DNA from 4 places in the Atlantibacter sp. MEI4A-1023 genome. Region 4 is predicted to be linked to each of the others. Evidence: predicted binding sites of a transcription regulator. Region 4 holds the regulator's gene; each other region holds the start of a gene.
The links. Region 4 encodes PurR, which represses purine synthesis genes. Its sites were predicted from a motif close to CANGCAAACGTTTGCNTG; they were not measured.
Positions count from the first base shown of each region.

Region 1: the regulator PurR is predicted to act here: its motif matches at 2,430-2,447, upstream of raiA (ribosome-associated translation inhibitor RaiA).
Region 2: the regulator PurR is predicted to act here: its motif matches at 4,518-4,535, upstream of purH (bifunctional phosphoribosylaminoimidazolecarboxamide formyltransferase/IMP cyclohydrolase).
Region 3: the regulator PurR is predicted to act here: its motif matches at 2,419-2,436, upstream of cvpA (colicin V production protein).

Region 1 is NZ_CM149568.1:1,140,031-1,147,633, reverse strand. Features, by position in the region: gene yfiH (purine nucleoside phosphorylase YfiH) at 1-483, opposite strand, end outside; gene rluD (23S rRNA pseudouridine(1911/1915/1917) synthase RluD) at 480-1,460, opposite strand; gene bamD (outer membrane protein assembly factor BamD) at 1,597-2,334, shown strand; gene raiA (ribosome-associated translation inhibitor RaiA) at 2,597-2,929, shown strand; Phe leader region at 3,027-3,152, shown strand; gene pheL (pheA operon leader peptide PheL) at 3,028-3,075, shown strand; gene pheA (bifunctional chorismate mutase/prephenate dehydratase) at 3,174-4,334, shown strand; gene tyrA (bifunctional chorismate mutase/prephenate dehydrogenase) at 4,373-5,494, opposite strand; gene aroF (3-deoxy-7-phosphoheptulonate synthase AroF) at 5,504-6,574, opposite strand; gene ACVV26_RS05530 (DUF2799 domain-containing protein) at 6,852-7,226, shown strand; gene yfiR (regulatory sequestration protein YfiR) at 7,400-7,603, shown strand, end outside.
Region 2 is NZ_CM149568.1:4,369,972-4,377,574, reverse strand. Features, by position in the region: gene ACVV26_RS20740 (YjaG family protein) at 1-316, shown strand, start outside; gene hupA (nucleoid-associated protein HU-alpha) at 503-775, shown strand; gene ACVV26_RS20730 (DUF1481 domain-containing protein) at 782-1,483, shown strand; gene purD (phosphoribosylamine--glycine ligase) at 1,518-2,810, opposite strand; gene purH (bifunctional phosphoribosylaminoimidazolecarboxamide formyltransferase/IMP cyclohydrolase) at 2,821-4,410, opposite strand; rRNA gene ACVV26_RS20715 (16S ribosomal RNA) at 4,972-6,513, shown strand; tRNA gene ACVV26_RS20710 (tRNA-Glu) at 6,594-6,669, shown strand; rRNA gene ACVV26_RS20705 (23S ribosomal RNA) at 6,880-7,603, shown strand, end outside.
Region 3 is NZ_CM149568.1:3,225,514-3,233,116, reverse strand. Features, by position in the region: gene accD (acetyl-CoA carboxylase, carboxyltransferase subunit beta) at 1-235, shown strand, start outside; gene folC (bifunctional tetrahydrofolate synthase/dihydrofolate synthase) at 306-1,574, shown strand; gene dedD (cell division protein DedD) at 1,564-2,271, shown strand; gene cvpA (colicin V production protein) at 2,494-2,979, shown strand; gene purF (amidophosphoribosyltransferase) at 3,018-4,535, shown strand; gene ACVV26_RS15375 (UbiX family flavin prenyltransferase) at 4,675-5,244, shown strand; gene argT (lysine/arginine/ornithine ABC transporter substrate-binding protein ArgT) at 5,517-6,299, shown strand; gene hisJ (histidine ABC transporter substrate-binding protein HisJ) at 6,573-7,355, shown strand; gene ACVV26_RS15360 (histidine ABC transporter permease HisQ) at 7,456-7,603, shown strand, end outside.
Region 4 is NZ_CM149568.1:2,546,125-2,553,727, reverse strand. Features, by position in the region: gene punC (purine nucleoside transporter PunC) at 1-940, opposite strand, end outside; gene punR (DNA-binding transcriptional activator PunR) at 1,064-1,975, shown strand; gene purR (HTH-type transcriptional repressor PurR) at 1,991-3,016, opposite strand; gene cydH (cytochrome bd-I oxidase subunit CydH) at 3,304-3,393, shown strand; gene ACVV26_RS12245 (MFS transporter) at 3,639-4,805, shown strand; gene sodB (superoxide dismutase [Fe]) at 4,842-5,423, opposite strand; gene ACVV26_RS12235 (C40 family peptidase) at 5,543-6,373, opposite strand; gene ACVV26_RS12230 (Grx4 family monothiol glutaredoxin) at 6,706-7,047, shown strand; gene rnt (ribonuclease T) at 7,090-7,603, opposite strand, start outside.

The DNA of each region.
Region 1 (7,603 bases), 1.4 Mb from region 4:
TGCCTGAGGGCCGATCGCCGGGCCTAGCCACGCCATGACGTTTTCCGGGCGATCGTTGAAACTCGCGAGGGTCGCTTCAAGCACCCCGTCGCATAATCCCCGCCATCCCGCATGTGCGGCAGCCACTTCGCTGCCCGCCTGATTACAGAATAGCACCGGCAAACAGTCTGCGGTCATTACCGCACACACGGTACCCGGCGTATCGCTCCAGGAGGCATCGGCGCGTTTAGTGGCGTATGGTTCGCCGGTCAGGCGTAATACCGCATTGCCGTGCACCTGTTCCAGCCACACCGCCCTGGAAGGCATCTGTGCGGCAGCGAACAGCCGGCGTCGATTTTCCTCGACGTCGTCCAGGTTGTCGCCGCAGTGCGCGCCCAGATTGAGCGAGTCATACGCCCCGGCGCTCACGCCGCCGATGCGGGTGCTGCTACAGGCCGCAACGCCCGGCGGCAACGGCCAGTCGGGGATGATCAGTTTTGTCATAACCAGTCAACGTCGTCTTTATGCGCTTCAAAGTCAGCACGCAGCGCATTGATGAGATCAACCATATCCTGTGGGATTGGCGCATGCCATTCCATCTGGATACCGGTTATCGGGTGGTACAGGCGCAGCATAGTAGCGTGTAACGCCTGGCGGTCAAACTGACGCAGCGCCTGAATGAACGCCTCAGAGGCCCCTTTCGGCGGGCGCGGACGGCCGCCATACAGCTGATCGCCCACCAGCGGATGAGTAATATGAGCCATATGCACGCGGATCTGGTGAGTACGGCCGGTTTCCAGGCGTAAACGCAGACGGGTATGAATCCGAAAATGCTCCATAATCCTGTAGTGTGTGACGGCTGGTTTACCCATCGGATGAACCGACATATGTGTGCGTTTGGTCGGGTGGCGGCTGATGGGTTCTTCCACCGTTCCGCCCGCCGTCATATGGCCGATAGCCACCGCTTCATACTCACGGGTGATCTCGCGCAATTGCAGCGATTCGACCAGACGGGTTTGTGCCGGAATGGTTTTCGCCACTACCATCAAACCGGTAGTGTCTTTATCCAGACGGTGCACGATACCCGCGCGCGGCACGTCGGCAATTGGCGGATAATAGTGCAACAGCGCGTTAAGCACCGTGCCGTCAGGGTTGCCCGCGCCGGGATGCACCACGAAATCGCGCGGTTTGTTGATCACTAAAATATCGTCATCTTCATAAACGATATTCAGCGGGATATCCTGGGGTTCAAAGCGGGCGTCTTCTTCGATTTCTACATCGATAACCACGTTTTCGCCGCCGAACACTTTTTCTTTTGGCTTATCGCTAATCTTGCCGTTGAGCTGGACGCGCTGGTCTAAAATCCACTCTTTTATGCGCGATCGCGAATAATCAGGGAACATTTCGGCCAAAGCCTGATCTAAGCGTTGACCGAGTTGAGATTCGGACACCGTTGCAGTGAGTTGTACTCGTTGTGCCATATACTGCTTCTTCGTTTACGTTGGGATTTACGGCTTCGCCGTATAATATAGTGTGCTATTGTAGCTGGTCTTAACCGGGAGCAGGAACTGTCATTCTCCCGTACAAGTAAAACATTCTGAGGAAAGTCAAAACGTCATGACGCGCATGAAATATCTGGTGGCTGCCGCCACGTTGAGCCTGGCTTTGGCGGGTTGCTCCGGTTCTAAGGAAGAGGTCCCTGATAATCCGCCATCTGAAATTTACGCGACTGCTCAGCAAAAACTGCAGGACGGTAACTGGAAAGCGGCAATAACGCAACTGGAAGCGCTGGATAATCGTTATCCATTCGGGCCGTACTCCCAACAGGTTCAGCTGGATCTGATCTATGCGTACTACAAAAACGCCGATCTTCCGCTGGCTCAGGCTTCCATCGATCGTTTTATGCGTCTGAACCCGACTCACCCGAACATTGACTACGTGATGTATATGCGCGGGCTGACCAATATGGCGCTGGATGACAGCGCGCTGCAAGGTTTCTTCGGCGTCGATCGTTCTGACCGCGACCCGCAACATGCGCGCGACGCTTTCCGCGATTTCGCGAAGCTGACCCGCGGCTATCCACAAAGCCAGTACGTCACTGATGCGACCAAACGCATGGTATTCCTGAAAGACCGTCTGGCGAAGTATGAGCTTTCCGTCGCACAGTACTATACCAAACGTGGCGCGTATGTTGCCGTGGTTAACCGTGTAGAAGGGATGCTGCGTGATTATCCGGATACCCAGGCCACTCGCGATGGCCTGAAGTTAATGGAAAACGCCTACCGCGAAATGCAGATGAATGCGCAGGCGGATAAAGTTGCCAAAATCATCGAAACCAATGGCAGCAACACCTGACCGTTATTAATGAAAAAAGGCAGCCTGGCTGCCTTTTTTATGCCCGCAACCCGGATATGCCGGGATTTAGCGCGAAGTCATCCCATCAAATATGGCCCGAAAACGGCTGCCCGACAAGGGAAAAATGTCCTCTTCCTGTCCTGCCTCACAAAACAGTTTCCTTGACAAAAAGTGACAAAATTACGTGATTTACATCACACATTTTGACACTCATGGCGTTATGCTGAAATCACCAAGACGGGAAAGACGAGAGGTAAAATTTATGACAATGAACATTACCAGCAAACAAATGGAAATCACCCCGGCTATTCGCCAGCATGTCACAGACCGTCTCGCTAAACTGGATAAATGGCAAACTCACTTAATTAATCCGCACATAATCTTATCCAGAGAACCTCAAGGCTTCGTCGCTGACGCCACCATGAATACGCCAAACGGCCATCTTGTCGCCAGTGCAAAACACGAAGATATGTATACGGCTATTAACGAACTCATTAACAAACTGGAGCGACAACTGAACAAAGTGCAGCACAAAGGGGAAGCTCGTCGCGCAGTACCTTCAGTTAAAGACGTTAGCTTCGCAGAAGAAGAGTAATCACTTACAGCCTAACAACGCGCCTCCGGGCGCGTTTTTTATTGACAGAGCGAAAACACTACGGGTAGTGTAATCCCTACATTTTCAAGGAACATGTTATGAAACAACTGCCGTTCTTCTTCGCATTCTTTTTTACCTTCCCCTGAACGGGAGGCTTTTCGTCATGTGATAAAGAATGCGAAGACGAACAAACAGGCCTCCCACATCGGGGGGCCTTTTTTATGACTATAAAAAAGGTAGCGTTATGACAGCGGAAAACCCTTTACTGGCTCTGCGGGATAAAATCAGTGCGTTGGATGAGAAGTTACTGGCGCTATTAGCCGAGCGTCGCACCCTGGCGGTGGAAGTCGGCAAAGCCAAGCTCGCCACGCATCGCCCGGTGCGGGATATCGACCGCGAACGCGATCTGCTGGATAAGCTGATTACGCTGGGCAAAGCCCATCATCTTGATGCGCACTACATCACTCGCCTGTTTCAACTGATTATCGAAGATTCCGTATTAACCCAGCAGGCGCTACTCCAGCAACATCTGAATCAAACCAATCCGCACTCGGCGCGCGTGGCGTTTCTTGGCCCGAAAGGCTCTTACTCGCACCTGGCGGCGCGTCAGTATGCCGTTCGCCATTTTGAGCAGTTTATTGAAAGCGGTTGCGCAAAATTCCATGAAATTTTTAACCAGGTGGAAACCGGCCAGGCGGATTACGCGGTGGTGCCACTTGAGAACACCAGTTCCGGCGCGATTAACGACGTTTACGACCTGCTCCAGCACACCAGCCTGTCTATTGTCGGTGAATTAACGATTCCTATCGATCACTGCGTACTGGTATCAGGCTCTACCGACCTTGAAAACATCGAAACCATTTACAGCCATCCGCAGCCTTTCCAGCAGTGCAGCCAGTTCCTGAACCGCTACCCGCACTGGAAAATTGAGTATTGCGAAAGCACGTCCGCCGCGATGGAAAAAGTGGCCCAGATGAAATCGCCGAAAGTGGCGGCATTAGGAAGCGAAGCTGGCGGCGCGTTGTATGGTTTGCAGGTACTGGAGCGTAATCTGGCAAACCAGACGCAAAACATCACCCGATTTGTAGTACTGGCGCGTAAAGCAATTCACGTTTCCGATCAGGTACCGGCGAAAACCACCTTACTAATGGCCACAGGCCAGCAGGCTGGCGCCCTGGTGGAAGCATTACTTGTACTGCGTAATCACAATCTGATTATGACTCGCCTGGAATCACGACCGATTAACGGCAATCCGTGGGAAGAGATGTTCTACCTCGATGTGCAGGCCAATGTTCAGCAAGAGGAAATGCAGCAGGCGCTGCGCGAACTCACTGAAATTACCCGTTCTATGAAAGTGCTGGGCTGCTATCCCAGTGAAAACGTGGTGCCGGTCGATCCGGCGTAACTCATAAAAAAGCCAGCGAGTTCGCTGGCTTTTTCAGTTTACTGGCGGCTGTCGTTCGCCTGGCGCAGCAGAGTACGGCTTTCGCTTTGAAAGCGTTGTGCATAATCGCCAAACCAGTGTTCAACTTTGCGGAAGCTGTCGATAAACGCCTGCTTATCGCCCTGCTCCAGTAAGCCAATTGCCTCGCCAAAGCGCTGGTAGTAACGCTTAATCAGCGCCAGATTGTCTTCCGATGACATAATGATATCCGCATAGAGTTGCGGGTCCTGAGCGAACAGCCGCCCGACCATCGCCAGTTCCAGCCGATAAATGGGCGATGACAGCGCCAGCAGTTTTTCCAGCTGTACGTTCTCTTCAGCCAAGTGCAGACCGTAAGCAAAGGTCGCGAAGTGACGCAGCGCCTGGATGAACGCCATATTCTGGTCATGTTCCACAGCGTTACTGCGATGCAGTCGCGCACCCCATACCTGAATCTGCTCCAGAAACCACTGGTACGCTTCCGGCTGACGCCCGTCACAGTAGACCACCACCTGTTTCGCCAGGCTGCCGCTGTCCGGGCCAAACATCGGGTGCAAGCCCAGCACCGGCCCGCTATGGGCATTCAGCATCGCCTGTAACGGACCATTCTTCACCGACGCGAGATCGACAAGAATACAGTCATCCGGCAGACGCGGCAGTTTGGCGATAACCTGTTCAGTCACGTGGATTGGCACGCTGACGATCACCATCCCGGCGTCGGCAACGAACATCTCCGCCTGCGGCCAGTCGTGTTGTTCAAGGATACGCACCTGGTAACCAGACAGTTGCAGCATCTTTTCAAACAGACGTCCCATCTGCCCTGCTCCGCCGACGATCACCACCGGGCGCAACGCCGGATGCAGCGTTTTGAAGCCTTTGTCATTTTCATGGGCATAGGATTCGCGCATCACCCGGCGCAGCACATCCTCAATCAGATCCGGCGAGACACCAAGCTGTTCGGCTTCCTGACGACGCGACGCCAGCATTGAGGCCTCACGCTCTGGCACGTAGACCGGCAGGCCATAGCGGCTTTTGACTTCGCCAACTTCAGATACCAGTTCCAGACGGCGCGCCAGCAGCCCCAGCAGCGCCTTATCCACTTCATCGATTTGATCGCGCAGTGCGGTCAATTCTGCAACCATAATCACCTCTTAAGCGAAACGCGCCGCGAGCGTACCGTTCAAATCGTTGTGGATTTCCTGCAACAGCGCGTCGGTGGTTTCCCAATTGATACAGGCATCGGTCACGGAGACGCCGTATTTCATCTCACTGCGCGGTTGCTCGGAGGACTGATTGCCTTCGAATAAATGGCTTTCAATCATTAGTCCGATAATCGAACGGTTGCCATCTTTAATCTGCGCGACGACCGATTCGGCGACGCCCGGCTGGCGGCGGTAGTCTTTGTTTGAATTACCATGGCTGCAATCTATCATCAGCGCCGGACGTAGTCCCGCCTGTTCCATCTCTTTTTCACATTGCGCCACATCCGCCGGGCTGTAGTTCGGCGCTTTGCCGCCGCGCAAAATCACGTGGCCATCCGGGTTACCTTGGGTCTGCAACAGACAAACCTGGCCCGCCTGGTTGATGCCGACAAAACGGTGAGACTGCTCAGCGGCGCGCATTGCATTAATTGCCGTCGCCAGGCTGCCATCGGTGCCGTTTTTAAAGCCCACCGGCATGGAAAGACCTGAAGCCATTTCACGGTGGGTTTGCGATTCGGTGGTACGCGCGCCGATCGCGGACCAGCTAAACAGATCGCCCAAGTACTGTGGGCTGTTGGGATCGAGCGCCTCGGTCGCCAGCGGCAATCCCATATTAACCAGCTCTACCAGCAGGCTACGGGCGATTTTCAGACCCGCTTCCACATCAAACGAGCCATCCATGTGAGGATCGTTAATCAACCCTTTCCAGCCAACGGTGGTACGGGGTTTTTCAAAATAGACACGCATAACCAGATAAAGCGTATCGCTGACTTGTGCGGCAAGGGTTTTAAACCGACGAGCATATTCAATGGCCGCTTCGGGATCGTGGATCGAGCAAGGTCCACACACCACCAGCAAACGCGGATCGCGCCCGGCAATAATATTGGCAATCGTCTCGCGGGATTGCGCGATTTGCGCTTCCTGTTCCAGCGTCAGCGGGAATTCAGCTTTCAGTTGTTCTGGAGTAATCAGTACCTGTTCATCAGCGATATGAACGTTATTCAGCGCGTCTTTTTGCATGATTGCGACCCTTAAATTTGCTCGTTTGCGATAGTCTTTACCTCACTGAGGTAAGCATTACCTTATCACAAGCGGTAAAGATTTCAATCCACATTCCGTAAATTTATCGTTACAAATATAAATAACTGGCATTTTAAAGCGCTTTAAGACCGCCATATCTGTAATTAAATATTTACACATTGAATAATTAATCATCACAACGTAAAAAAATAATCAGCTCATGCGCTTTTTGCGCTACGTTTTGCATAAGCGAAAAACCCATCTCAAGGATGCAGTAATGCGTCAGACAATAGTGATTCTCGGCATTCTGCTCTCCACCGGTTGCCAAATTGATCCCTACACCCATGCGCCAACCTGGAGTGAGCGAAACTGGTATGAAATTGGCGTTGATGACGCGATGTCCGGCGGCCTGGCGAAAGATCAACTGCGGCTTGCCCTGGAATATGACGACGCGCAAGTTGATGTAACCGCTTATAAAAAAGGTTATCTACGCGGTCAGCAACGTTTTTGCCAGGATGACTTTTTGTATGTTTGGGGATTGAGCGGTAGAAGTTTTCCGGCGGCCTGCGAAAACCTTGAACAAACGCCGCAATTACGCGCCCGCTGGAAAGAAGGTGATACAGGCGCTAGCGAAGATTCAATTTTAAATTGAATAACTTAAAAATTTACTTACCGGTTTTCTGCTCTCAGCTATTTTGATGTACCGTTGAATGTAATCTGCCTTATCGCGTACAGATAATGACTAACCCAACGGTAGATGTTATTATCCCAGGATATATCCTGTAACAAGTATTCTGCGTCACCATTCTTGCTGGAACCTACAACATGCCTGTGCTGCACTTCCGAGCGTTTTGTTTTGTATTGATTATGGTGGCAATACCTTCGATAGCAGAACTGCCTTCACCTTCTGCAAATAATGATGAAGCCGTACAACGCATTGTTTCCGGTATTATTAGTTATACGAGGTGGCCCAGGCTTTCTGCGCCTCCGCGTATATGCATTTTTAGATCTTCCCGGCTGGCGCAATTA
Region 2 (7,603 bases), 1.8 Mb from region 4:
GGCTATCGATGCCTGTGTCGCGCTCAGCGAGCTGGTGCATTCCCGGCTAAGCGGTGAAACGCTGGAGCATGCTGTTGAAGTCAGCAAGGCGTCCATTACCACGGTCGCCATGCTGGAGATGTCGCAGGCCGGTCGTGAAATGACCGATGACGAGCTTAAAGAAAACCCGGCTGTTGAGCAGGAATGGGACATTCAGTGGGAGATTTTCCGCCTGCTGGCTGACTGCGAAGAGCGCGATGTTGAGCTTATTAAGGGCCTTCGGGCAGACCTGCGTGAAGACGGAACCAGTAATATCGGTATAAATTTGCAGCAATGAGACAATAAAACGTGACTTATCACCTGTTTTGTCTCACCTGAAGGCTTCCAATTGGCCCCCCGTCTGGTCTACATTTGGGAGGCGAAAAAAAGTGGCTATCGGTGCGTGTATGCAGGAGAGTGCTTTTCTGGCATTTTCGTCGCACTCGATGCTTAGCAAGCGATAAACACATTGTAAGGATAACTTATGAATAAGACTCAATTGATTGATGTAATTGCAGACAAGGCAGACCTGTCTAAAACCCAGGCTAAAGCAGCACTGGAATCCACTCTGGCTGCAATTACTGAGTCTCTGAAAGAAGGCGATGCTGTACAACTGGTTGGTTTTGGTACCTTCAAAGTGAACCACCGCGCTGAGCGTACTGGCCGCAACCCGCAGACCGGTAAAGAAATCAAAATCGCCGCAGCCAACGTGCCGGCATTTGTTTCTGGTAAGGCTCTGAAAGACGCTGTTAAGTAATTCGCTGTGACGGCAAAAGGTTTTAACGAAGGGGCGACATCGCCCCTTTTGTTTACCTGGCGCTCACTGGCTCTGGCAGCCGGTGCGCTGTTGCTTACTGCCTGTAGCCGCAATTCGACACTTCCTCCTTTTACCGCCAGCGGTTATGCCGCCGATCAGGGCGCAGTACGTATCTGGCGTAAAGACGACAGCAATGACGCGGTGCGCATGCTGGTGGTGTTCAGCCCCTGGCGGGCCGGCAATACCACAACACGCGAATACCGTTGGCAGGGCGAATCACTCGCGCTGATTGAAACCAATATCTACGCAAAACCCCCGGAGCATGTGAAGGTGCGCTTTGACGACCACGGCGAGCTGAGCTTTATGCAGCGCGAAGTCGACGGTCAGAAGCAGCAGCTCTCCGACGATGCGATTGCGCTGTATCGCTACCAGGCGCAGCAGATGCGCGCGACCAGCGATGCGTTACGCACCGGTAAAGTGGTGTTGAGACAAGGGCGCTGGCATGCCAACCGCACGGTAACCACGTGTGAAGGTGAAACCATCAAGCCTGCGCTGGATGAAATAGCGATAAGCCATATTGAACGCCGCCAGGCACATTCCTCTCTTGAGGTGAGCGTGGCGTGGCTGGAAGCAGCGGAAGGCACCCAACTGCTGCTGGTCGCCAATCAGGACTATTGCCACTGGCAACCCAAAGCGGATACGTTCTGAGGGCAATAAAAAGCCGCCCGAAGGCGGCTGAATGTTATTTTGCGTTTTCCCGCTCGATGGCGCGATAGCCGATATCACTGCGGCTAAAGCTGCCGTCCCAGTGAATATCCCTCATTAATGCATAAGCGCGCTGCTGAGCCTGCGCCACGCTGTCTCCCAGCGCAGTAACGCACAGCACACGGCCACCGTTGGTGAGCACGCGATCGTCATCCGCCAGTTTGGTGCCCGCATGGAATACTTTCCCGTCGGTAACTTCTTCTAATGGCAACCCGTGGATTTCATCACCGGTACGGTAGTCGGCTGGATAACCGCCCGCCGCCATCACCACGCCCAGCGATGGACGCGCGTCCCACTGGGATTGCACCTCGTCCAGTTTGCCGTCGCAGGCCGCCAGGCACAGCTCCACCAAATCGGACTGCAGACGCAGCATGATCGGCTGGGTTTCCGGATCGCCAAAGCGGCAGTTGAATTCGATAACCTTCGGATTGCCCTGCTTATCGATCATCAGCCCGGCATACAGGAAACCGGTGTAGGTATTGCCTTCCGCTGCCATGCCGCGCACGGTCGGCCATATTACGCGTTCCATGGTGCGCTGGTGGACATCGGCGGTCACCACCGGGGCAGGAGAGTACGCGCCCATGCCGCCGGTATTCGGCCCGGTATCGCCGTCGCCGACGCGCTTGTGATCCTGGCTGGTGGCCATCGGTTCAACGTGTTCGCCGTCGACCATCACAATGAAGCTGGCTTCTTCGCCGTCCAGGAACTCTTCCACTACGATACGGTGGCCTGCGTCGCCAAAGGCGTTACCGGCCAGCATGTCTTTGGCGGCGGACTCGGCTTCTTCCAGCGTCATGGCAACGATCACGCCTTTGCCTGCCGCCAGACCGTCGGCTTTAATCACGATCGGCGCGCCTTTCTCACGAATGTACGCCAGCGCGGGTTCGACCTCGGTAAAGTTCTGGTATTCCGCCGTCGGGATGTTATGACGCGCCAGGAAATCTTTGGTGAAGGCTTTAGAACCTTCCAACTGCGCGGCGCCCCGGGTTGGGCCGAAAATTTTCAGCCCGGCGGCGCGAAACGCATCCACCACGCCAATTACCAGCGGCGCTTCCGGGCCAACGATGGTCAAATCGATATTTTCGTTCTGCGCGAAGCTCAACAGCCCGGCGATATCCGTAGCGTTAATCGCCACGTTCTGTAATGCAGGCTCCTGCGCGGTCCCGGCATTACCCGGCGCGACAAAAACGGTGGATACACGCGGCGACTGGGCCGCTTTCCAGGCCAGCGCATGCTCGCGCCCGCCGTTACCAATCACTAATACTTTCATTCTCAGATCCTTAGTGGCGGAAGTGGCGCATATCGGTAAAGATCATTGCGATGCCATGCTCATCGGCGGCGGCGATGACTTCATCATCACGGATAGAACCGCCAGGCTGGATCACGCAGCGAATACCGACGGCGGCAGCGGCGTCGATGCCATCACGGAACGGGAAGAAGGCGTCGGACGCCATCGCGGAACCTTTCACTTCCAGCCCTTCGTCACCGGCTTTAATCCCGGCGATCTTCGCCGAGTACACGCGGCTCATCTGGCCTGCGCCAATGCCGATGGTCATATTTTCTTTGGCATACACAATGGCGTTGGACTTCACGAACTTCGCTACTTTCCAGCAGAACAGCGCGTCGCGCAGTTCCTGTTCGGTCGGCTGGCGTTTGGTCACCACGCGCAGGTCGCTTTCGCTCACCATGCCCAGATCGTGGTCCTGAACCAGTAAGCCGCCGTTGACGCGTTTGAAATCCAGGCCCGGAACGCGCTGCTGCCACTGGCCGCATACCAGAACGCGAACGTTCTGTTTGGCCGCCGTGATTTTCAACGCTTCTTCAGAAGCTGACGGGGCGATGATCACCTCAACAAACTGACGGGAAATAATCGCCTGCGCGGTTTCGGCATCCAGTTCGCGGTTAAAAGCGATGATGCCGCCAAACGCGGAGGTTGGGTCGGTTTTATAGGCGCGATCGTAGGCTTCAAGAATAGAAGCATTCACCGCTACGCCGCACGGGTTAGCGTGTTTCACGATCACGCACGCCGGTTCGCTGAACTCTTTCACGCACTCCAGCGCCGCGTCGGTATCAGCGATGTTGTTATAAGAGAGCGCTTTACCCTGTAGCTGGGTGGCAGTCGCAACAGAGGCTTCTTTGATTTCTTCTTCTATATAGAAGGCAGCATTCTGATGGCTGTTCTCGCCGTAGCGCATATCCTGCTTTTTAATGAAGTTCAGGTTCAGCGTGCGGGGGAAGCGGCCAGCGGGTTCTTTGCTCTCGCCATGATAGGCAGGAACCAGGCTACCGAAGTAGTTGGCGATCATGCTGTCGTACGCAGCGGTGTGTTCGAATGCTTTAATCGCGAGATCGAAACGGGTATCCAGCGTCAGGGAACCGTCGTTAGCATCCATTTCATTAATAATGGCGGTGTAGTCACTGCTCTTTACTACGATGGCGACATCTTTATGGTTCTTGGCGGCGGAGCGCACCATGGTCGGGCCGCCGATATCGATATTCTCGACGGCATCTTCCAGCGAGCAGCCTTCACGGGCGACAGTTTGCGCGAACGGATAAAGATTAACAACCACCATGTCGATTGGCGCGATAGCGTGTTCGGCCATAATCGCATCGTCCTGGCCGCGACGGCCCAGAATGCCGCCGTGGACTTTAGGGTGCAGCGTTTTGACGCGTCCATCCATCATCTCCGGAAAACCGGTGTAGTCAGACACTTCGGTTACCGGCAGGCTTTTATCTGCTAACAGACGGGCAGTGCCGCCGGTAGACAGCAGCTCCACACCACGTTGGGAAAGAGCCTGAGCGAATTCGACAATACCGGCTTTATCAGAAACACTGAGCAGAGCGCGGCGCACTGGACGACGTTGTTGCATGGTAAATCCCCTGGATTTGACAATTACAGAGAGCGTTAGCTGAATTTTTCGTTAAAAACTCAGCTAACGCCCCTCGCGGGGCATCCTTGTTTTAGCGCGGGCATTGTAACGAAAACGTTTGCGCAACGCTCGCGAATTTTTAGAATTTCGATGGAGTGTGGATAACTCTGTGTGTAAATGGGTATAAGGCGGGGTTTTGCTGTGGAATGCAGCAGTCAGTCATTTTTCTGTCATTTTCCTGTTGCGGCGACAAAAGAACTCCCTATAATGCGCCTCCATCGACACGGAACATGTGAACAACATCACAATGTAACGGCGGCGATTGAAGAGAAAAATCCTGAAATTCAGGGTTGACTCTGAAAGAGGAAAGCGTAATATACGCCACCTCGCGACAGTGAGCTGAATGCCGCGTCGCAACTGCTCTTTAACAATTTATCAGACAATCTGTGTGGGCACTCGCAGGATTGATATCTCAGCATCTTCGGATGCACATAGAATTATCAAGTCTCTGAGTGAACACGTAATTCATTACGAAGTTTAATTCACGAGCATCAAACTTTTAAATTGAAGAGTTTGATCATGGCTCAGATTGAACGCTGGCGGCAGGCCTAACACATGCAAGTCGAACGGTAACAGGAAGCAGCTTGCTGCTTTGCTGACGAGTGGCGGACGGGTGAGTAATGTCTGGGGATCTGCCTGATGGAGGGGGATAACTACTGGAAACGGTAGCTAATACCGCATAACGTCGCAAGACCAAAGAGGGGGACCTTCGGGCCTCTTGCCATCAGATGAACCCAGATGGGATTAGCTAGTAGGTGGGGTAACGGCTCACCTAGGCGACGATCCCTAGCTGGTCTGAGAGGATGACCAGCCACACTGGAACTGAGACACGGTCCAGACTCCTACGGGAGGCAGCAGTGGGGAATATTGCACAATGGGCGCAAGCCTGATGCAGCCATGCCGCGTGTATGAAGAAGGCCTTCGGGTTGTAAAGTACTTTCAGCGGGGAGGAAGGGAGAGTGGTTAATAACCACTTTCATTGACGTTACCCGCAGAAGAAGCACCGGCTAACTCCGTGCCAGCAGCCGCGGTAATACGGAGGGTGCAAGCGTTAATCGGAATTACTGGGCGTAAAGCGCACGCAGGCGGTCTGTCAAGTCGGATGTGAAATCCCCGGGCTCAACCTGGGAACTGCATCCGAAACTGGCAGGCTTGAGTCTTGTAGAGGGGGGTAGAATTCCAGGTGTAGCGGTGAAATGCGTAGAGATCTGGAGGAATACCGGTGGCGAAGGCGGCCCCCTGGACAAAGACTGACGCTCAGGTGCGAAAGCGTGGGGAGCAAACAGGATTAGATACCCTGGTAGTCCACGCCGTAAACGATGTCGACTTGGAGGTTGTGCCCTTGAGGCGTGGCTTCCGGAGCTAACGCGTTAAGTCGACCGCCTGGGGAGTACGGCCGCAAGGTTAAAACTCAAATGAATTGACGGGGGCCCGCACAAGCGGTGGAGCATGTGGTTTAATTCGATGCAACGCGAAGAACCTTACCTGGTCTTGACATCCACAGAATTCTGCAGAGATGCGGAAGTGCCTTCGGGAACTGTGAGACAGGTGCTGCATGGCTGTCGTCAGCTCGTGTTGTGAAATGTTGGGTTAAGTCCCGCAACGAGCGCAACCCTTATCCTTTGTTGCCAGCGGTCCGGCCGGGAACTCAAAGGAGACTGCCAGTGATAAACTGGAGGAAGGTGGGGATGACGTCAAGTCATCATGGCCCTTACGACCAGGGCTACACACGTGCTACAATGGCGCATACAAAGAGAAGCGACCTCGCGAGAGCAAGCGGACCTCATAAAGTGCGTCGTAGTCCGGATTGGAGTCTGCAACTCGACTCCATGAAGTCGGAATCGCTAGTAATCGTGGATCAGAATGCCACGGTGAATACGTTCCCGGGCCTTGTACACACCGCCCGTCACACCATGGGAGTGGGTTGCAAAAGAAGTAGGTAGCTTAACCTCCGGGAGGGCGCTTACCACTTTGTGATTCATGACTGGGGTGAAGTCGTAACAAGGTAACCGTAGGGGAACCTGCGGTTGGATCACCTCCTTACCTTAAAGATACCACCCGCGCAGTGCTCACACAGATTGTCTGATAGAAAGTAAGAAGCAGGGTGTCTGCGAAAGATGTATGTCCCTTTCGTCTAGAGGCCCAGGACACCGCCCTTTCACGGCGGTAACAGGGGTTCGAATCCCCTAAGGGACGCCACCTGCTTGGTACGCAAGTGAAAGGTGCGCGCCCGTGATACTTCAGAATACACCCTGTGTGTATTGCGAAGTATTTGCTCTTTAACAATCCGGAACAAGCTGAAAATTGAAACGGCATGCCGTCGCATTTCTCCGTAATAAGGAATGACGATGCCATGCCAGAGTCTCTCAAACACTTGCAGCACGAAGCAGAAACTGCTCCGGGTTGTGAGGTTAAGCGACCAAGCGTACACGGTGGATGCCCTGGCAGTCAGAGGCGATGAAGGACGTGCTAATCTGCGAAAAGCGTCGGTAAGGTGATATGAACCGCTATAACCGACGATGTCCGAATGGGGAAACCCAGTGCAATTCGTTGCACTATCGTTAACTGAATACATAGGTTAACGAGGCGAACCGGGGGAACTGAAACATCTAAGTACCCCGAGGAAAAGAAATCAACCGAGATTCCCCCAGTAGCGGCGAGCGAACGGGGAGCAGCCCAGAGTCTGAATCAGCATGTGTGTTAGTGGAACGGTCTGGAAAGTCCGACGGTACAGGGTGATAGTCCCGTACACAAAAGCGCATGTGCTGTGAACTCGATGAGTAGGGCGGGACACGTGACATCCTGTCTGAATACGGGGGGACCATCCTCCAAGGCTAAATACTCCTGACTGACCGATAGTGAACCAGTACCGTGAGGGAAAGGCGAAAAGAACCCCGGCGAGGGGAGTGAAAAAGAACCTGAAACCGTGTACGTACAAGCAGTGGGAGCCTCATTTATGGGGTGACTGCGTACCTTTTGTATAATGGGTCAGCGACTTATATTCTGTAGCAAGGTTAACCGTATAGGGGAGCCGCAGGGAAACCGAGTCTTAACTGGGCGTTAAGTTGCAGGGTATAGACCCGAAACCCGGTGATCTAGCCATGGGCAGGTTGAAGGTTGGGTAACACTAACT
Region 3 (7,603 bases), 680 kb from region 4:
TGCCGGCCCGCGCGTTATCGAACAGACCGTGCGTGAGAAACTGCCTGCCGGTTTCCAGCGCAGCGAGTTCTTAATCGAGAAAGGGGCGATCGATATGATTATTCGTCGTCCTGAACTGCGCCTGAAGCTGGCCAGCCTGCTGGCGAAAATGATGAATCTCCCGGCACCAGGGCCGGATGCGCCGCTGGAAACCATTGTGGTTCCGCCAGCGCCAGACCAGGAACAAGAGGCCTGATCGTCATGAAGGGCAGGGCCATAACGGCGCTGCCCTTTTTGTTTATCCATCGCTAACACGTACGGGCATCATGGAAAAAGACTGCATTCCCCACGCCACGTCGCCCCTGGCTACGTGGCTTTCTTATCTGGAAAACCTGCACAGTAAAACTATCGACATGGGGCTGGAGCGCGTATCGCGCGTGGCGGCGACCCTTGACGTTCAAAAGCCCGCGCCGTTTGTGTTTACGGTTGCCGGCACTAACGGCAAAGGCACCACCTGCCGCACGCTGGAAGCTATTCTGATGGCGGCTGGGCTGCGGGTTGGCGTCTACAGTTCGCCGCATCTGATGCGCTATACCGAGCGGGTGCGCATTCAGGGCGCGGAGCTTTCGGAATCCGACCATACCGCGTCGTTCAGCGCCATTGAGACCGCGCGCGGCGAGACCTCGCTGACTTATTTCGAGTACGGCACGCTGTCGGCGCTGTGGTTGTTTAAACAGTCGGCGCTGGATGTGGTGATTCTGGAAGTGGGCCTCGGCGGGCGTCTGGATGCCACCAACCTGGTGGATTGCGATGTGGCGGTCATCACCAGTATCGCCCTCGACCATACTGACTGGCTGGGGCCGGATCGCGAAAGTATTGGCCGTGAGAAAGCGGGCGTGTTCCGCGCCGGGAAACCGGCCATCGTCGGCGAGCCGGATATGCCCGCTTCCATCGCGGCGGTTGCCCTGGAGAAAGGCGCGCTGCTGGCGCGGCGCGGCGTAGACTGGGATTACCAGGCGAACGAGACCGGCTGGCATTTCCAGGATGCGCAGGGTGAATTGCGCGATCTGCCGCTGCCTAACGTGCCGCAGCCGAACGCCGCCACGGCGCTGGCAGCGATCCGCGCCAGCCAGCTGGCGGTGAGCGAAGCCGCTATCCGCCAGGGCATTGAACAGGCGCTGCTGCCGGGGCGTTTTCAGTGCGTCAGCGAATCGCCGCGCGTGATTCTGGATGTGGCGCACAATCCCCATGCGGCAGCGTATCTGGCGAGCCAGATGCAGCGCCTGCCTGCGGGCGGGAAAGTGCTTGCGGTCATCGGGATGCTGCACGATAAAGATATTGCGGGCACGCTGGCCTGTCTGGAGCCGGTGGTGGATAGCTGGTATTGTGCCCCACTGGAGGGCCCGCGCGGTGCCACGGCTGAGCAACTGCTGGAACACCTGAAGCAGGGTGAACGCTATCAGAGCGTGGTGCAGGCCTGGGATGCCGCTATGGCGCAGGCTCAACCGCAAGATACCGTACTGGTGTGCGGTTCGTTTCATACCGTAGCGCATGTAATGGAAGCGATGGACGCGAGGAGGCGAGGTGGCGAGTAAATTTCAAAACCGATTAGTGGGCACGATCGTGCTGGTCGCGCTGGGCGTAATTTTGCTGCCAGGGCTGCTGGACGGCCAGAAAAAACATTACCAGGATGAGTTCGCGGCAATCCCGCTGGTGCCGAAGCCAGGGGATACCGACGAGCCGGATATGCTGCCTGCCGCCACGCAGGCGCTGCCCGCACAGCCGCCGGAAGGCGCGGCGGAAGAGGTGAGGGCGGCGAACGCGGCGGCCTCGGCGATCGATACCGGGCGTCTGGCGAATAACGCCAATAATCTCGATCCGCTGCCGGAACCGGAGCCTGTCCCGCCGGGCAAACCGAAAGCGCAGGACACGCCGAAAAAACCGCAGACCAAACCGCAAAAAGATAAAACCGACGAACAGCTGGCGATGCTGAGTGAAGAGGCACCGCCGAAGAAAGCCGAACCGGCTAAACCGGATACGCCGCCGACCGGCAAAGCTTATGTGGTGCAGTTGGGCGCGCTCAAAAATGCCGACAAAGTGAATGAAATTGTTGGTAAACTGCGCGGCGCGGGGTACCGGGTTTATACGTCGCCGTCAACGCCGGTACAGGGTAAAATCACCCGCATTCTGGTTGGGCCGGACGCCTCACGCGATAAGTTAAAAGGATCGCTTAGCGAGCTTAACCAGCTTTCCGGGCTGAACGGGGTAGTGATGAATTATTCCGTAAACTGATGGTCGGGGATGAGCAGACTTATCTGTTGATAAATAACAGATAAGACAAGAAGCTCTCCCTGAAACGCAGCGGGAACCGGGGAAAAAAGCACGGCGTTGAAGATTTTTTCAACGCCTTTTTTTATTGAGCAAGGGAAAGGAAATCCCTACGCAAACGTTTTCTTTTTCTGTTAGAATGCGCCCCGAACTGGACGTCAGGGCGATTTATCACAGGACACATTCATGGTCTGGATAGATTACGCCATCATCGCGGTTATCGGCTTTTCCTGTTTGGTAAGCGTTATCCGCGGGTTTGTGCGTGAAGCGTTATCGCTGGTTACCTGGGGCTGTGCCTTTTTTGTCGCCAGCCACTACTACACTTACCTGGCGGTTTGGTTCACTGGCTTTGAAGACGAACTGGTACGTAATGGGATAGCGATCGCAGTGCTGTTTGTTGCGACGCTGATTGTCGGCGCGATCGTCAACTATGTGATTGGCGCGCTGGTGGAGAAAACCGGCCTGTCGGGTACAGACAGGGTGTTGGGGATCTGTTTTGGCGCGCTGCGCGGTGCGCTTATCGTCTCCGCCATTCTGTTCTTTCTTGATACCTTTACCGGCTTTTCCAAAAGCGACGACTGGCAAAAATCGCAGCTTATCCCGCAATTCAGTTTCATCATCAGATGGTTTTTTGACTATCTGCAAAGCTCGTCAAGTTTCTTACCCCGGTAATTGTGCCGGGGGCAGTCTCTTAATGAGGAAAAGACAACATGTGCGGTATTGTCGGTATCGCCGGTGTTATGCCGGTAAACCAGTCTATTTATGACGCGTTAACGGTGCTTCAGCACCGTGGGCAGGATGCCGCAGGCATCATCACCATTGATGCAAACAACGGCTTTCGCCTGCGCAAAGCCAACGGCCTGGTGAGTGATGTATTCGAAGCCCGCCATATGCAGCGTCTGCAAGGCAATATGGGTATCGGCCATGTGCGTTATCCGACAGCAGGCAGTTCAAGTGCCTCCGAAGCACAACCCTTTTATGTGAACTCCCCGTACGGGATCACCCTGGCGCATAACGGCAACCTGACCAACGCGCACGAACTGCGCCGGATGCTGTTTGAAGAGAAGCGCCGCCATATCAATACCACCTCGGATTCCGAAGTTCTGCTGAACGTATTCGCCAGCGAACTGGATAACTTCCGTCATTACCCGCTTGAAGCGGACAACATTTTTGCCGCCATCGCCGCGACTAACCGCCTGATCCGCGGCGCGTATGCCTGTGTGGCGATGATTATCGGCCACGGCATGGTGGCGTTCCGCGATCCGAACGGCATCCGCCCGCTGGTGCTGGGCAAGCGCGATATCGGCGATGGCCGCACCGAGTATATGGTGGCCTCTGAGAGCGTGGCGCTGGATACCCTGGGCTTCGAATTCTTACGCGACGTCGCGCCCGGCGAGGCGATTTACATCACCGAGAAGGGCCAGCTGTTTACCCGCCAGTGCGCCGATAACCCGGCCAGCAATCCGTGCCTGTTCGAGTATGTCTACTTTGCGCGCCCTGACTCGTTTATCGACAAGATTTCCGTGTACAGCGCCCGCGTCGGCATGGGTAAAAAGCTCGGCGAGAAAATCGCCCGTGAATGGGAAGATCTCGATATCGACGTGGTCATCCCAATCCCGGAAACCTCCTGCGATATCGCGCTGGAGATTGCCCACATCCTGAATAAGCCGTACCGCCAGGGTTTTGTGAAAAACCGCTACGTGGGCCGCACCTTTATCATGCCGGGCCAGCATCTGCGCCGTAAATCGGTGCGCCGCAAGCTCAACGCCAACCGCGCAGAATTCCGCGATAAGAACGTATTGCTGGTGGATGATTCTATCGTTCGCGGCACCACCTCTGAGCAGATTATCGAGATGGCGCGTGAGGCGGGTGCGAAAAAGGTTTATCTGGCCTCTGCCGCGCCGGAAATTCGTTTCCCGAACGTCTACGGCATTGATATGCCGAGCGCTAACGAGCTGATTGCCCACGGGCGCGAAGTGGATGAAATCCGCCAGATCATCGGCGCAGACGGGCTGATTTTCCAGGACCTGGACGATCTGATTGAAGCGGTACGCGCCGAGAACCCCGATATTCAGCAGTTTGAATGCTCGGTGTTTAACGGCGTTTACGTCACGAAAGACGTTGACCAGCAATATCTGGAGTATCTTGAATCCCTGCGTAATGACGACGCCAAAGCGGTGCTGCGCCAGAACGAAGTGGAGAATTTAGAGATGCATAACGAAGGGTAAAACGTCGATCCCTTCCGGGCCACCGGGAGGGATTTTTCATTCCTTCTCTGTGCATTTCCCTTTAATGCCTGGCTAACTTGCATATCCCTCTCTGTTGCGGCAAAGTTTGCCCACGTATTTTCCGTTCAGGCAAAAACTAATGAAACGACTCATCGTAGGCATTTCCGGGGCAAGCGGAGCGATTTATGGGGTTCGGCTGTTGCAGGTGCTGCAATCGGTGCCTGACGTCGAAACCCATCTGATCATGAGCCAGGCCGCACGCCAGACGCTGGCGCTGGAAACCTCGCTATCGCTGCGCGATGTGCAGGCGTTGGCTGATGTAGTCCACGATGCGCGGGATATCGCCGCCAGCATTTCATCCGGGTCGTTTCGCACCTCCGGCATGGTTATCCTGCCATGCTCCATCAAAACCCTCTCCGGTATCGTGCACAGCTACACCGATGGGTTGCTGACCCGCGCCGCAGACGTCGTGTTGAAAGAACGCCGTCCGTTAATTCTGTGCGTGCGGGAGACCCCGCTGCATGTCGGACATCTGCGCCTGATGACCCAGGCCGCCGAGCTAGGCGCGGTAATAATGCCGCCGATGCCTGCGTTTTATCATCAGCCCGCCACACTCAATGACGTGATTAACCAGACGGTGAACCGGGTACTGGACCAGTTGGATATCGAACTGCCGGAAGATCTTTTCCATCGCTGGCAGGGAGCCTGACGCATCTGTTCGGTGCGTCGAAATCTGAGCGCCTCATTTTGGGGCATTTTTGTAACCGCGATCAAATCCTGAAAATATAATCCCCGTTCACGCATTTCCGCTAAAGACATTCCCCTTCGTAATGCTATCTTTCACTACATCTACTTTATTGTAACTTTTACTTAACATCTGCCGGGGCTCGCCCGTTCCGCGAAAACTGGCACAGGAAGTGCAATGCAAAGTAGCAACACAACAATATAAACAACACAAAGAAAACCACTTGAGGGTAACGTATGAAGAAGAAGGCTATTGCACTGTCATTGCTGCTGGGGCTCTCCGTGGCGTCCAGCGCGTTCGCCGCGCTACCGCAGACGGTTCGTATTGGGACGGACGCCACCTACGCACCATTCTCTTCTAAAGACGCCAAAGGCGATTTCGTGGGTTTCGATATCGATCTCGGTAATGAGATGTGCAAGCGCATGGCGGTGAAATGTACTTGGGTGGGCAGCGATTTCGACTCGTTGATCCCGTCGCTGAAAGCCAAAAAAATCGACGCGATTATCTCTTCGTTATCGATTACTGAAAAACGCCAGCAGGAAATCGCCTTCTCAGAAAAACTGTACGCGGCGGATTCCCGCCTGATCGCCTCCAAAGGCTCGCCGATCCAGCCTACCATCGAGTCGCTGAAAGGCAAGCACGTCGGTGTGTTGCAGGGCTCTACCCAGGAAGGGTTTGCCAACGATAACTGGCGTAACAAAGGCGTCGATGTGGTGGCGTACCAGAACCAGGATTTGATCTACTCCGACCTGGCAGCAGGCCGCCTTGATGCCGCGTTCCAGGATGAAGTCGCCGCCAGCGAAGGTTTCCTGAAGCAGCCAGCGGGTAAAGAGTTCGCGTTTGCCGGCCCGTCAGTGAAAGATAAAAAATACTTTGGCGATGGCACCGGTATCGGCCTGCGCCAGAGCGACACCGAGCTGAAAGCAGCCTTTGATAAAGCCTTTGATGAGCTGCGTAAAGACGGCACTTACGACAAAATGGCGAAGAAATACTTCGACTTTAACGTCTACGGTGACTAATACGGACGCGCCCGGTTCGCCCGGGCGCGGCTTTTGGTAACGGTCATTCCATAGCGCCTCACTTTTTTGGTGCAATTTACCGACGATGTTGCGTTATGGTGCATACAGCGCACTGTTTTAGCGCGTCGAGTGAATAATTAAGCATCGTAAGCGAAAAAAATCCGCGTGGGCGGGCATATTTTTTTGCCTAAATGCGCATAACAGTGGCACGATACGTGCTGTCTCGATGTTTAGAGCACTACAACACAAAAAGACAACTCACCGAGGATTGCTATGAAAAAGTTGGTGTTATCCCTTTCTCTGGTACTGGCGTTTTCCAGTGTTTCCACCGCGTTCGCCGCGATTCCAAAAAATCTCCGTATCGGCACCGATCCCACTTATGCACCCTTCGAATCGAAGAATGCGCAGGGAGAATTAGTCGGTTTTGATATCGATTTGGCGAAAGAGCTGTGTAAACGCATCCAGACCCAATGTACCTTCGTTGAAAACCCGCTGGATGCGCTGATCCCGTCTTTGAAAGCGAAAAAAATCGACGCCATTATGTCGTCGCTTTCCATCACCGAAAAACGTCAGCAGGAAATCGCATTCACCGACAAACTCTACGCGGCGGATTCCCGTCTGGTGGTGGCAAAAGATTCTGATATTGAACCGAATCTTGAGAAGCTGAAAGGCAAACGCGTCGGCGTATTGCAGGGCACCACCCAGGAAACCTACGGCAACGTGCACTGGGCACCAAAAGGCGTAGAAATCGTTTCCTATCAGGGCCAGGACAATATCTATTCTGACCTGACCGCAGGTCGTATCCAGGCCGCGTTCCAGGATGAAGTCGCCGCCAGCGAAGGTTTCCTGAAACAGCCTATCGGTAAAGATTACAAATTCGGCGGCCCGTCCATCAAAGACGAGAAGCTGTTCGGCGTCGGCACCGGCATGGGTATTCGTAAAGAAGACAACGAACTGCGTGAAGCGCTGAACAAAGCATTTGCTGAAATGCGTGCCGATGGCACCTACGAAAAACTGGCTAAGAAATACTTCGACTTTGACGTGTACGGCGGTTAATCGCCACATAGAGTTGCCGCGCCCCGGCTAGCCGGGGCGTTATAAGGGTTAACCCGTCAGGCGCTCATTTAAGACAGATATTGATCACAGGATAAGCACCATGCTGTATGGGTTTTCACAAGTCATCTTACAAGGGGCTATCGTCACGCTTGAACTGGCGCTGAGCTCCGTTATCCTGGCAGTTCTCATTGGCCTGGTGGGCGCGGCGGGAAAGCTGTCACGCAACCGCGCGCTGGGGCTGCTGTTTG
Region 4 (7,603 bases):
AAATCGCGCCGTTCACCGCCGCCATCAGGCAGAACGGGATCAGCACCAGCGTCAGGCTGGCATTCGGCATGAGCCCTGCGCCCCAGGTGGCGACCACGCTCAGCGTAAACAGAATCAACAGCCACGGCAGCATCTGCGGGCCATGCCATTTTTTCAACGCGCTGCGACAGCCGTAACCGCCAATCAGAAACGCGATGGTTTGCGGCACATAGCTCAGGCCAATCGCCGTTGGTCCGTAACCCATGTCATTAAGGATAAACGGCGAGCCGGTGAGCCAGGCAAAGAAGCTGGCGGAGCAGCCTGCGTAAATGAGCACGTTGCCACGGTAGGTTTTGGAACGCAGCAACGTCATGAAGCTGAGCGACGGCGCGTCGGCATGGTGCGCCGGCGCACGCGGTTTCAGGCGCAGCGCCGGGATCATCAAGACTAGGGTGACGGCAAACAGCACCAGGAAAATCACTTTCCAGTCAAAATGATGCAGCAGCCAGCTGCCTAACAGCGGGGCGAGAGCAGGCGACAGCGCGACCAGCGGCATAATGGTGGCGAAAATGCGGTTGGTGCGGGTCGCGGGATAATAATCGGTGACCAGCGCCTGCCAGGTTACGGCAGCGGCACAGACGCCTACCGCCTGGACAAAGCGCAGCGCCAGCAGCATGGCGGTATTGTCTACCCACAGCATGCCGAGACAGCCCACGGCGAATATGCCCAGGCCCGCCAGTAAAATCGGCTTACGGCCATAGCGATCGGATAACGGGCCCCACGCCAGTTGCGCAACGGCAAACCCGGCCAGGAATAAACTCAGGCTGGCGCTAACGGCAGAGGCCTCTGTGCCCAAATCCTGCTGAATGGCGGCAAACGCCGGTAAATACATATCGGTAGCCAGGAAGCCCAGAACGCTTAACCCTGCCAGCCAGACTAAAAAACCTCGTGAAGGACGCATGGTAATTCTCTTCTTTTTTGATCTGATAACGCTTATTACGGACGCAGGAGTGTACAAAAGTGCAATCGTCCTTGTGAAACGTTAATATTTGCACGTTCCTTTCAAATTTTTTGCAGGCAGAACATGTGGTCTGAATATTCACTGGAAGTGGTTGATGCGGTGGCGCGTAACGGCAGCTTCAGCGCGGCGGCGCAGGAACTGCACCGGGTGCCGTCGGCGGTGAGCTATACCGTTAAACAACTGGAAGAATGGCTGGCGGTTCCGCTATTTATCCGCCGTCACCGGGAAGTGGAGCTAACGCCTGCCGGGGCGTGGTTTTTAAAAGAGGGCCGTTCTGTTATCAGAAAAATGATGGTCACGCGCCAGCAGTGCCAGCAGATCGCCAACGGCTGGCGCGGGCAGCTCTCTATTGCGGTGGATAATATCGTCAAACCGGCGCGTACCCGCCAGCTAATCCTTGATTTCTATCGTCATTTCGACGATGTGGAACTGATTGTCGCCCAGGAAGTGTTTAACGGCGTGTGGGATGCGCTGTCGGACGGGCGCGTCGAGCTGGCGATTGGCGCGACCCAGGCGATCCCGGTGGGCGGACGGTTCGCGTTTCGCGATATGGGGCCGCTAAGCTGGCAGTGTGTGGTGAGCGCCAGCCATCCGCTGGCGGCGGAACAGACACCGCTCAGCGATGACCAACTGCGCCAGTGGCCGTCGCTGGTACTGGAAGATACCTCGCGCTCATTGCCCAAGCGCACCACCTGGCTGCTGGATAATCAGCGCCGCGTGGTGGTGCCAGACTGGGCGACAGCGGTGGCGTGTTTAAACAACGGCTTGTGCGTCGGCATGGTGCCTGCGCATGTGGCGCACGACCCGGTAGTGGCAGGGCACTGGAAAAAGCTGGAACTGGACGACCCGTTCCCGGACTCCCCGTGCTGCCTCACCTGGAAACAAACCGATACTTCACCTGCGCTGCTGTGGCTGCTGGATTATCTGGGCGATAGCGAAACGCTGAACCGGGAGTGGTTGATGGAGCCGGAATAACCGGCTCCGGGAGGATTAACGGCGGTAGTCGCGGAACGGACCGTCTGCGACGGAGCGGCGCTCAATCAGACGCGGATGCACTTCGATGGTTTGTGACTCTTCGCGCTTATTCACGATGCGGTCGAGCAGCATATTAAACGCGGTTTCGCCCAGGGAATCTTTCGGCTGATGAATGGTCGTCAGCGCCGGGCTGAAATAGCGCGCGTTGCGCACATTGTCATAACCGATCACCGAAATATCCTGCGGCACCCGCAGGCCCATCTCATCGGCGGCGCAAATCGCGCCCATCGCCATCACGTCGCCGCCGCAGAACACGGCGGTAGGGCGCGGCTGCTGGGAAAGGATCTGCTGCATGGCGCGATAGCCGGATTCCGGCTCGAAATCACCCTGCACAATCCAGTTTTCCGGCACGCTGATTTGCACTTCTTCCAGCGCTTTCAGGAAACCGGCCAGACGGCCCGCGCCGGTGTTACGTTCCAGCGGACCGGGGATCACGCCGATTTCGCGGTGGCCGCGCTCAATCAGGTAGCGCCCGGCCATATAACCGCCCTGGAAGGCGTTATCGATCACCGAGTCGGTGAAGTCGGCTTTGGATTCGCCCCAGTCCATCACCACCATCGGAATATGGCGATACTCTTCCAGCATCGACAGCAGGGATTCCGGGTATTCGGAGCACATCACCAGTAAACCGTCGACGCGCTTTTGCGCCATCATCGACAGATAGGCGCGCTGTTTTTCCTGGTTGTTATGGGCGTTACCGAGGATCAGCGTATAGCCTTTGGTGAAACAACTGTTTTCCACGGCTTCGATAATTTCAGCAAAATAGGGCGCTTCGCTGCTGGTCGCCAGCAAACCGATAGATTTGGTGTGATTAACTTTTAAACTGCGCGCCACGGCGCTCGGGGAATAGTGCAATTCCTTGATGGCTGCCCAAACTGCGTTGCGTGTTTCTTCCGCAACAAAGCGGGTTTTGTTAATCACATGCGACACAGTTGTAGTGGAAACGTTTGCGCGTTTAGCGACATCTTTTATTGTTGCCATTCTTGTTACTCCAGACCCTCTCCGAGCCCCTGTTCATCACAGGTTAAACGTTTGCCTATGCCAACCTCGGTCCGCAACATTTCGGTTGCAGTATGTCGGGGATTGCGACATTAAAAGGAGGGGGTCAATGGCTGGTGAAAAATAAGGTAGCGACGGATTTTGTCTGATCTTGCGCAAAAGGGGAAGAGGGAAAACGCATATCAGCTTAAATCCCGTGGTAATTTTGTCTGAATTTATGCAAAAATGATCTGCACACACTTTTAATGTGGGTAACAAGGAGAGCAAAAATGAGCACAGACCTGAAATTTTCTCTGGTGACGACCGTTATCGTGCTGGGACTGATTGTGGCAACCGGTTTAGTTGCGGTACTGAACTAAACAGAAATTACATTTCGACCGCGTTTGGCAATAACAAACACCAGAAAATGGCTATTTTTTGGTGTTTGGTTCGATTTCCTGACTCCCGCTTCTGTTTCACCTCATTATTCACATTTGCGCAAAAATCTTTTGCCAAAATGGTTACTTCCTTTCTGATGTGACAAATGTCACTCTTTGCTTCTTTTTTGCTACAAGTCGCCGTGTAGTAAACACACGTGAAGCGACACGATTTCTGGAATTCACCAATGAAAATAAATTATCCGTTGCTGGCGCTGGCTATCGGCGCGTTTGGGATCGGCACGACTGAGTTTTCACCGATGGGGCTGTTGCCGGTCATCGCAAAAGGTGTCGATGTCTCGATCCCTGCTGCCGGAATGCTCATCAGCGCCTATGCGGTAGGGGTGATGGTTGGCGCGCCGCTGATGACGCTGCTTTTGTCTCATCGTGCACGGCGCAGCGCGCTGATCTTCCTGATGGCGATTTTCACTCTCGGCAATGTGCTTTCTGCCATCGCGCCGGATTACGCCACTTTAATGATCTCACGCATTATCACCAGCCTGAACCACGGCGCGTTTTTTGGCCTGGGGTCGGTGGTCGCGGCAAGCGTAGTGCCGAAACATAAACAGGCCAGCGCGGTCGCCACGATGTTTATGGGCCTGACGATTGCCAATATCGGCGGCGTGCCTGCTGCCACGTGGCTCGGCGAGACCATCGGCTGGCGGATGTCGTTCCTGGCGACGGCGGGCCTCGGCGTGATTTCTATGGTTAGCCTGTGGTTCTCGCTGCCGAAAGGCGGCGCAGGCGAACGCCCGGACGTGAAAAAAGAGTTGTCGGTACTGATGCGTCCGCAGGTGGTCAGCGCACTGTTAACCACCGTCTTAGGCGCGGGGGCGATGTTTACGCTGTATACCTATATTTCCCCGGTATTGCAGCATGTTACCCACGCGACGCCGCTGTTCGTTACCGCGATGCTGGTGCTGATTGGCGTCGGTTTCTCCCTTGGCAACTGGCTGGGTGGCCGACTGGCGGATAAATCCGTGACCGGCACCCTGAAAGGCTTTTTATTGCTGCTGATCGTGATTATGGCCGCTATTCCGTGGCTGGCGCGCAGTGAATTTGGCGCGGCGCTGAGCATGGTGGTATGGGGCGCGGCGACCTTTGCGGTGGTGCCGCCGTTGCAGATGCGCGTGATGCGCGTTGCCAGCGAAGCGCCGGGACTGTCGTCATCGGTAAATATCGGGGCGTTTAACCTGGGCAATGCGCTGGGCGCGGCGGCAGGCGGCGCGGTGATCCAGGCGGGGTTAGGGTTCAGCATGGTGCCGGTGATGGGCGCAATGATTGCATCGGTCGGGCTGGCGCTGGTGGTGCTGTCATCAAGACGTGAACGCGAGACGCTGTGTGCGGCGGAATAAAAAACGGAGAAGGGCGACCTTCTCCGTGACAGGGGCTTAGGCGGCGAAGTTTTTCGCCGCAAACTCCCAGTTTACCAGCGCCCAGAAGTGCTCCAGATACTGCGGGCGGGCGTTGCGGTAATCGATGTAGTAAGCATGTTCCCACACGTCCACCGTCAACAGCGGTTTAGCATCGCTGGTTAGCGGAGTACCGGCGTTAGAGGTTGAGACAATCGCCAGCGCGCCGTCAGGTTTTTTCACCAGCCATGTCCAGCCAGAACCAAAGTTCTTAATAGCCGCATCGGTGAACTGCGCTTTGAACTCCGCAAAGCTGCCAAACGCCGTGTTGATGGCGTCAGCCAGCGTGCCGGTCGGCTCGCCGCCCGCCTGAGGTGCCAGGCAGTGCCAGTAGAAGGTGTGGTTCCACACTTGTGCAGCGTTATTGAAAACCCCACCTTCAGCGCTGCGCACGATCTCTTCCAGTGATTTTCCTTCAAACGCGGTGCCTTTGATCAGGTTATTCAGATTGGTGACATAGGCCTGATGGTGCTTGCCGTAGTGGTACTCCAGGGTTTCAGCGGAGATATGCGGCGCGAGGGCCTCTTTGGCATACGGTAATGCAGGTAATTCGAACGACATTGCTTCACTCCTTATTATGTTTCACTAAATTCCACAAATTTAGTGTGGCTTTAGGGTAGCAAATCAAAAGGGTAAGCAAAAGATGAAGTTACCTGCCTGTTAGCCAGGCAGGGGGAGGATTAACGAATAGTTTTTGACGTCATTACGCGGCGTGCACCCACATAATGGCGCTGCCAGTAATCTTCGCTGAGAGACGTAATTTCAATATCGCGACCAGAGCGCGGCGACTGGATAAATTTCCCGTTGCCGACGTAAACGCCCACGTGGTCGGCGGTGCCACGGCCACGGGTGCGGAAGAACACCAGGTCGCCGCTTTCCAGCTCCGCCACGTTCACCGGCGAGGCGTCGCGCAGGTGGTACATTTCATTGGCGGTACGCGGAATGCGGAACTTCACCAGATCTTTATAGGCGTAATAAATCAACCCGCTGCAATCAAAACCGGTACGTGGCGAAGAGCCGCCCCAGCGGTAGGGTTTACCAATCTGGCCCATCAGTTTATTCATGGCGGTTTGCTGCGCCTTCTGCACCCGGATTTTATGCGCTTCGGCAATGCTGGTCGGCTTGCTGGTTTTTGCCGTCACGCACTTTTTCTTGCCGGTTTTGCGGGATGTGGTACAGGTCTGTTTGACGACGTCCGCAGCGGCGGTCACAGGTTGAGCTACCCGACGATTTTTGGCTACGGTTTTGGAAGAGGTGGCAGTTTTTTTACCGGAGGTGATTTTTTTAGCGCTGGTTGCTTTCGCGGTCTTTGCTGCTGATGTTTTCGTGGTTTTTTTCTTTGCTGCGGTCTTGCTGGTCGTGGTCTTTTTGCTGCTGGTCTTGGTTTTTGTGACTTGCTTATGCACGGCTGAGGGACGTGCGTTCTCCGACGCCTGAGCTAATGGCGTAAAGCTTAAAGAGGCAAAAAATAGAGCACAAAGCGTAAGCGAAACTTTATTCATCCGCGCCACTGAGCGTTCCCCTGAACTAAGCTGACAATCATGCCAGCGGGTGATTTCCAAAAACCCGTCGATTCTAATCTATAAAATTGCTCTAAGGTAATAGAGTTATTATCCCAAAACGCTGTTTTGGTACCGGGCGCAAATAAAATAACCAACTGGCGAATCGCATGAGGGTTATTTGCACAATAGTTGAGTGAAAGAGTAAGGCTTTACGCGGTGAAAATGTTATTCTTGCCACATGTTTACCGGGACTGTGGCGTTGTATCTACCCGATTTACACGGTTCCCTGATAACCAGTAAAATACAGGCTGTTTGCCTGAGAAGCTTGAGGAAGCAAGACAATGAGCACCACAATCGAAAAAATTGAACGCCAAATCGCTGAAAACCCAATCCTGCTGTATATGAAGGGCTCTCCGAAACTGCCGAGCTGCGGTTTTTCCGCTCAGGCCGTGCAGGCGCTGTCTGCTTGCGGCGAACGTTTTGCTTACGTTGATATTCTGCAGAACCCGGACATCCGCGCCGAGCTGCCGAAATACGCTAACTGGCCGACCTTCCCGCAACTGTGGGTAGACGGCGAACTGGTCGGCGGCTGCGATATCATTATCGAAATGTATCAGCGCGGCGAACTGCAACAGCTGATCAAAGAAACGGCTGAGAAGCACAAAGAATCTGACGCGGAATAATTCGCACAAGCATAAAAAAAGCGACCTGAGGTCGCTTTTTTTTTATTCGTCGGCCTGTAGCGGCGGCACAGGCCAGCCGCCGAGCCGCTTCCAGCGGTTGACGATTTCACAGAACAGCAGCGCCGTTTGTTCGGTGTCGTACAGCGCCGAGTGCGCCTGAGTGCTGTCAAACGGGATACCCGCCGCCAGGCAGGCTTTCGCCAGCACAGTTTGCCCTAATGCCAGGCCGCTTAACGCCGCGGTATCAAAGGTAACAAACGGGTGGAAAGGGTTGCGCTTCAGGGAGGCGCGTTCCGCCGCCGCCATCAAAAAACCGTGATCGAACGTGGCGTTGTGCGCCACCATAATCGCCCGGTTGCAGCCGCGATCTTTTATGCCTTTGCGCACCATTTTAAAAATGGCGTGTAGCGCATCGTATTCGCTGACCGCGCCGCGCAGCGGGTTATGGGGATCGATGCCGTTAAAGGCCAGCGCTTCGGGTTGTAACAGGGCGCCTTCGAAGGGTTCGACATGGAAGTGCAGCGTCTCGTCGATACCGAGCCAGCCCTGTTCGTCC